Regions from separate parts of the Streptomyces sp. NPDC028308 genome, predicted to be linked through region 1. Evidence: riboswitches for the same ligand, from Rfam matches in the RefSeq annotation. Region 1 holds a riboswitch; the other holds the start of a gene.
The links. Region 1 has a riboswitch for glycine ahead of gcvP (aminomethyl-transferring glycine dehydrogenase). Riboswitches for the same ligand answer to the same signal wherever they lie in the genome.
Positions count from the first base shown of each region.

Region 2: it holds a riboswitch for glycine, as region 1 does, so the genes downstream of both, gcvT (glycine cleavage system aminomethyltransferase GcvT) here and gcvP (aminomethyl-transferring glycine dehydrogenase) in region 1, are expected to answer to the same signal.

Region 1 is NZ_JBVHTO010000005.1:9,447-12,667, reverse strand. It holds gene gcvP (aminomethyl-transferring glycine dehydrogenase) at 1-1,462, opposite strand, end outside; glycine riboswitch at 1,644-1,739, opposite strand; gene ACZ4VA_RS12550 (PRC-barrel domain-containing protein) at 1,856-2,233, shown strand; gene ACZ4VA_RS12545 (DNA polymerase IV) at 2,149-3,221, opposite strand, start outside.
Region 2 is NZ_JBVHTO010000018.1:140,935-144,155, forward strand. It holds gene gcvH (glycine cleavage system protein GcvH) at 1-297, opposite strand, end outside; gene gcvT (glycine cleavage system aminomethyltransferase GcvT) at 433-1,551, opposite strand; glycine riboswitch at 1,586-1,698, opposite strand; glycine riboswitch at 1,699-1,796, opposite strand; gene ACZ4VA_RS36010 (AAA family ATPase) at 1,995-2,660, shown strand; gene ACZ4VA_RS36015 (enhanced serine sensitivity protein SseB) at 2,727-3,221, shown strand, end outside.

The sequences.
Region 1 (3,221 bases):
CGGTCTCGGAGCGGTACTGGTGGAAGACCGGGTGCGCCAGGTAGTCGTCGGTGCGCAGCAGCGACTCGGGCAGCGTGTCGGCGGCCGAGGCGTCCAGCTCCTCGATGTCGCCCTCGACGCCGAAGGCGGTCCACACGGCGCCGAGCTGCTTGCGCCCGGTGGTCTCGTCGCAGGCGAGCGACACGTGGTCGGCGTCGACGAGGTGCAGGTTGACCCCGCCCTCGCGGGCGGCGGCCACGACGGCGGCGGCCCGGCCGGGGACCCGCGCGGTCAGCGTGTCGAAGTACGAGCCGTGGACGACCTCGACGCCGCCGGCCTCCAGGCCCGCGGCGAGGATGGTGGCGTAGCGGTGCGTGCGCCGGGCGATCGTCCGCAGGCCCTCGGGTCCGTGGTAGACGGCGTACATGCCGGCCATGACGGCGAGCAGCACCTGCGCGGTGCAGATGTTGCTGGTGGCCTTCTCCCGGCGGATGTGCTGCTCACGGGTCTGCAGGGCCAGGCGGTACGCCTTGTGCCCGTCCGCGTCCACGGAGACGCCCACGAGCCGGCCGGGCAGGCTGCGCGCGAACGACTCGCGGACGGCCATGTAACCGGCGTGCGGCCCGCCGAAGCCCATCGGCACACCGAAGCGCTGGGTGGTGCCGACGGCGATGTCGGCGCCGAGGTCGCCGGGCGCGGTGAGCAGCGTCAGGGCGAGCAGGTCGGCGGCGACCGTGACGACGGCGCCGAGCTCGTGCGCCTGCTCGATGACAGGCTTGATGTCGCGTACGGCGCCGGAGGCGCCCGGGTACTGGATCAGCACGCCGTTGATCTCGCGGCCGGCTACGTCGGCCGGGAGGCCCTCGCTCAGGTCGGCGACCACGACCTCGACGCCGGTCGGCTCGGCGCGGGTCTGGATGACCGCGATCGTCTGCGGCAGGGCGTCCGCGTCGACCAGGAAGAGGCCCTTCTTGTTCTTGCCCATCCGCCGGGACAGCGCCATCGCCTCGGCGGCGGCGGTGCCCTCGTCCAGCAGCGAGGCGCCGGACGTCGGCAGGCCGGTCAGCTCCGCGACCACGGTCTGGAAGTTGAGCAGCGCCTCGAGGCGGCCCTGCGAGATCTCCGGCTGGTACGGCGTGTACGCGGTGTACCAGGCCGGGTTCTCCATCACGTTGCGCAGGATCACCGGCGGCGTGAAGGTGCCGTAGTACCCGAGGCCGATCATGGAGTCGAGCACCTGGTTGCGGTCCGCGAGGGAGCGCAGCTCGGCCAGGACCTCGGCCTCGGTGCGCGCGCCGGGGAGGTCCAGCGCGTCGGCGTTCTTGATGACGTCCGGGACCGCGGCGGCCGTGAGCTCGTCGAGCGAGCCGTATCCGACCTGCGCGAGCATCTTGGCTTGGGCCTCGTGGTCGGGCCCGATGTGGCGCTGCTCGAACGGGATGCCCTGTTCGAGCTCGGAGAGCGGAATGCGATGGGCGGTCATTGCGGAGGCCTCCTGGTCTGACACGACCTTCGGGGGGTACCACGACGCGGGTACCCCGACGGCCTCCCCCTCTGTCATCTCAACCTGAGAGCTTCACCGGGCCGTCCAGCAGCGGACGGACCGGCTTTCACCGTCGGTGAGGGCGGGAGCCGACGACGCCCGCCCTGCTTTCCAGAGTGACCTCGTCCGTGCGGTACGTGTGCCTGAGAGATTCCGGGGAGGATTTGCTCCTTCGGCGCCTCCGGATCTCGCCGGAGGACTCTCCCGCACGGGGTCAGCAGCCGTATGCCAGCCTACCAGCGAGGACAACGCACGGGCTTTCGAGTGGCCGCCTTCCTGAATGTGCTCTTTCGTAGTGCTTACGGATGAGTTTTGCGACCAAGAGGAGGGACCGTGCAGACCGACATCGATCCGCGCAACCTGATCGGCCGCAAGGCGTTCGACCGCAAGGGCACCAAGATCGGCACGGTCGACGAGGTGTATCTCGACGACGCCACCGGAGCGCCCGAGTGGGCTGCCATACGGACGGGCCTGTTCAGCCGGGACGCGTTCGTCCCGCTGGAGCCCAGTGAGGTCGTGGAGGGGACCCTCCGGGTGCCCTTCGACCGCGCCCTCATCAAGGACGCGCCCGATTTCGGTGTCGGCCGCCACCTCTCCCCGGAGCAGGAACTCCAGCTCTACCACCACTACGGGCTCGATCTCGCGTCGCCCGCCCCGCCGGACCGCGACTTCGGCCGGCTCGCCGGCTCGGAAGAGGCCGGACCGGCCTGAACGCCCCGCTCCTCGGCGCTCTCCCTCGCATCCGTCACCGCCGCTGTCCCGCTCGCCGTCCCCGCGCCCTCCGCGGCACCGCCGGCCCCCGGCACCGGCGCGACCAGGGGCAGCGGGTCCGCCGGCTCCAGCGCGGGATCGTCGGTCCGGAACGTGCGCACGCGCCCGGGCCCCGAGTACGGCGTCTCGAACCGCACGGTCACCCGGCCGAGGCCGCTCCCCTGGACCCAGCCGTGCCCGTACTCGGCGTGCCGCACGTCGTGCCCCGACGGCCAGCGCCGCTCGGCCGGCGCCTCCGCCTCCGTGACGGCCTCCGGCACGCCCTCCTCCTCGGCCTGCTCCTGCGCCAGCAGCTCGCCCGCGGCGGCCTGGGCCTGCGCGAACAGGTCCTCCTGGGTGTAGTCGGCCAGCCCGGTGACGCCGACGCCCAGCAGCCGGACCCCGCCGGTCGTGTCCACCGAGTCCAGCAGCCGGGCGGCGGCCTCGCGCACCACCGAAGGGTCGTCCGTGGGCCCGCGCAGCGTCTCGGACCGGGTCAGGGTGGAGAAGTCGTACCGCCGCACCTTGAGCACCACCGTCCGGCCCGAGCGCCCGGCCTTCCGCAGCCGCACCACGCACCGGTCGGCGAGCCGCTGCACCTCCGTGGACACCCGCACCCGGTCGTGGATGTCGACTTCGTAGGTGTCCTCGACCGACACCGACTTGGTCTCGCGCTCGGCGACCACGGGCCGGTCGTCGTGCGCCAGGGCCATCGCGTACAGGGCGTGTCCGTGTGCTTTGCCCACGAGCCGCACCAGCTCGTCCTCGCCCGCCTCGGCGATCTCCTCGACCGTGGTGATCCCGGCGCGCCGCAGATGGTCGCCGGTCGCGGGCCCCACGCCGGGCAGCGTCCGCACCGACATCGGCCCGAGCAGGGCGCGCTCGGTCCCCGGCTCGATCAGCACCAGCCCGTCGGGCTTGGCCTGCTCGGAGGCGATCTTGGCGATCA
Region 2 (3,221 bases), on a different contig from region 1:
GCCACCCTCGAAGGGGGCGGAGTTCACCAGGGACGGGTCGTCCACGACGTCCTGGTTGGTCTCGGTGATCTCGCCGGTGACCGGGGCGTAGAGGTCGCTGACCGACTTGGTCGACTCCAGCTCGCCGCAGGTCTCACCCGCGGTCACGGTGTCACCGACCTCCGGGAGCTGGACGAACACGACATCGCCGAGCGCGTTGGCCGCGTGCTCCGTGATGCCGACCGTCGAGACGCCGTTCTCGGCGCCCGACAGCCACTCGTGCTCCTTGCTGTAGCGCAGCTGCTGGGGGTTGCTCATGGCCTGGATTCTCCTGTACGCGGGGGACTGCTGATGCAGCGGGGACGTGGATGAGCTGGGCGGACGTGCCCGGGGGTGCCCGGCGCCGCGAGGGGCGCCGGGGCCGGGGTCACCGGGATCGCCTGGGGACCAGTGTCACTTCTGGCGCTTGTAGAACGGCAGCGCCACGACCTCGTACGGTTCGTGGCTGCCCCGGATGTCGACCCCCACACCGGCGGTGCCGGGGGCGGCGTGCGCGGCGTCGACGTACGCCATCGCGATCGGCTTGCCGAGCGTGGGGGAGGGGGCACCGGAGGTGACCTCGCCGATCACCTCGCCGCCGGCGACGACGGGGTACCCGGCGCGGGGCACGCGGCGGCCCTCGGCGACGAGCCCGACGAGCACGCGCGGCGGGTTGTCCGCGGCACGGGAGGCCGCCTCGGAGAGGGCCTCGCGGCCCACGAAGTCGCCCTCCTTCTCGAACTTCACGACCCGCCCGAGGCCGGCGTCGAAGGGGGTGAGCGACGTCGTCAGCTCGTGCCCGTACAGCGGCATGCCCGCCTCCAGGCGCAGCGTGTCGCGGCAGGACAGGCCGCAGGGGACGAGCCCGGCCGGGGCTCCCGCCTCGGTCAGCGCCTGCCACAGCTTCTCGGCGTCGGCCGGCGCCACGAACAGCTCGAAGCCGTCCTCGCCGGTGTAGCCGGTCCGCGCGATCAGCGCCGGGACGCCCGCGACGGTGCCCGGCAGACCCGCGTAGTACTTCAGGCCGTCGAGGTCGGCGTCGGTGAGCGACTTGAGGATCCCGGGCGACTCCGGGCCCTGCACCGCGATCAGCGCGTACGCGTCACGGTCGTCGCGCACCGCGGCGTCGAAACCGGCCACCCGCTCGGTCAGCGCGTCCAGCACCACCTGGGCGTTGGAGGCGTTCGCGACGACCATGTACTCCTGCTCCTGGAGCCGGTACACGATCAGGTCGTCGAGGATGCCGCCGTCCGCCCGGACGATCATGGTGTAGCGGGCGCGGCCGACACCGACCGAGGCGATGTTGCCGACGAGGGCGAAGTTCAGGAAGGCGGCGGCCTCGGGGCCGGTGACCGTGATCTCGCCCATGTGGGAGAGGTCGAAGAGACCGGCCTTCGTGCGGACCGCGAGGTGCTCGTCGCGCTCGGAGCCGTAGCGCAGGGGCATGTCCCAGCCGGCGAAGTCGGTCATCGTCGCGCCGAGAGAGCGATGCAGGGCATCGAGCGCGGTGTGACGGGGGGCGTTACTGCTCATCGGTGGGGCTCCCAAGGCATGACGGCGAGGTCGTTCCTCCCCATCTGTCATCGGAACCTGAGAGGTTCATCACGACCCGGCGAACCGGTGGTCCTGACTTGCACCTTGGGTGGAGCCACTGGTCAGCGGCCCGCTTTTCAGATGTGCCTCGCCCGCGCGGTATCGGGGCCTGAGAGATTCAAGGGAGGGACTTGCTCCTTCGGCGCCCGGGCGGATGTGCCCCGGGACTCTCCCGCGCGGATTCAAGCGGCCGGTATGCAGTTGGCGGGCACATCATTGCACGCATCCGTGAAACCCGGCAGGGGCGGCCCGTCCGGCGGCCGGCCGAGGACCTGTGACGGGTCTGTGGCAGGACGGGGACGGAAACGGGAGGCGCCCCGCATTACCTTCTCTTTACACTCGACGGGGATGGGACTCGGGATCCGAGGGGGAGGACGACCAGGGTGAACAGGACCACGGCGTACGCGACGAGTTCGGGCCTCGCACTGCCGGAACAGCCCGCGGCCCAGGCCCGGAAGGCGCGCGGGCGGTCCGGGACCGTCGTCCGCGACCTGCGCGAGCGCGCGGGACGCAGCCCGCACGGGCTGTCCTTCGGCCCGGCCGACCTGGTCGTGGTGACCGGACTGCCCGGCAGCGGCAAGTCGACGCTGATGCGCCGGGCCGTGAGCGGCGCCCGCGTCGACTCCCAGGACACCCGCGACCGCTGGGACACCCGCCTCTCCCGCTTCCTGCCGTACGCGCTCTACCGCCCCGTCGTCCGCGTCGCGCACTACGCCGGACTGCGCCGCGCGCTGCGCTCGGGAGCCGGCGTCGTCGTGCACGACTGCGGCACCCAGGCCTGGGTGCGCCGCTGGCTCGCCCGCGAGGCCCGGCGCCGCGGCGGCACCCTGCACCTGCTGCTCCTCGACGTCCCGCCGGACACCGCCCTGGACGGCCAGCGCGAGCGGGGCCGGGGGGTCTCGCGCTACGCCTTCCTGCGCCACCGCCGCGCCGCCGGCCGGCTGCTGCGCGCCGCCGAGAAGGGCGACCTGCCCGAGGGCTGCGGCTCGGCGGTCCTGATCGACCGGGCCGCGGCGGACGTGCTGCGCCGCATCGACTTCGGCGACTGACCCCCGTACGCGCCCACCGGCTAGGGTTTCCAGCCGGAACAGCGGTTCACAGCAGGCGGTAGACAGATGGACTTCCCGGCACAGGCGCACCCGCACCCCCATCCGCACGGCGGATGGCCAGGCAACGAACTGGAGGAGGTGCTCTCCGCATCCCTCGGAGTCCCCTCGGCGGGCGCCCGGATCGTCGAGGTGCTCGGCCGCAGCTTCCTGTGGATCCCGCTGCCGAACGGCGGCGGCCCGCACAGCGGCCCGCTCGACCTCCCCACGATGGAGATCGCGGGACAGGCGTACGTCCCGGTCTTCAGCTCGGAGGAGCAGTTCCGCCAGGTCGCCGGCGGGCACATGCCGTACACGATCGCGCCCGCCGTGGAGTTCGCGCGCGGCCTGCCCCCGCAGGTCGGCCTCGCCGTCAACCCCGACGGTGTGGTCGGCGTGCCGCTGCCGCCGCCCGCCGTCGCCGAACTGTGCCGCACCGGACGGACCCCGCTGGACGGTCCCGCGAGCGGCGGCCGGGTCCGGCTGTTCGAGCCCGACTGGCAGGACGACCCGGTCGACTTCCTG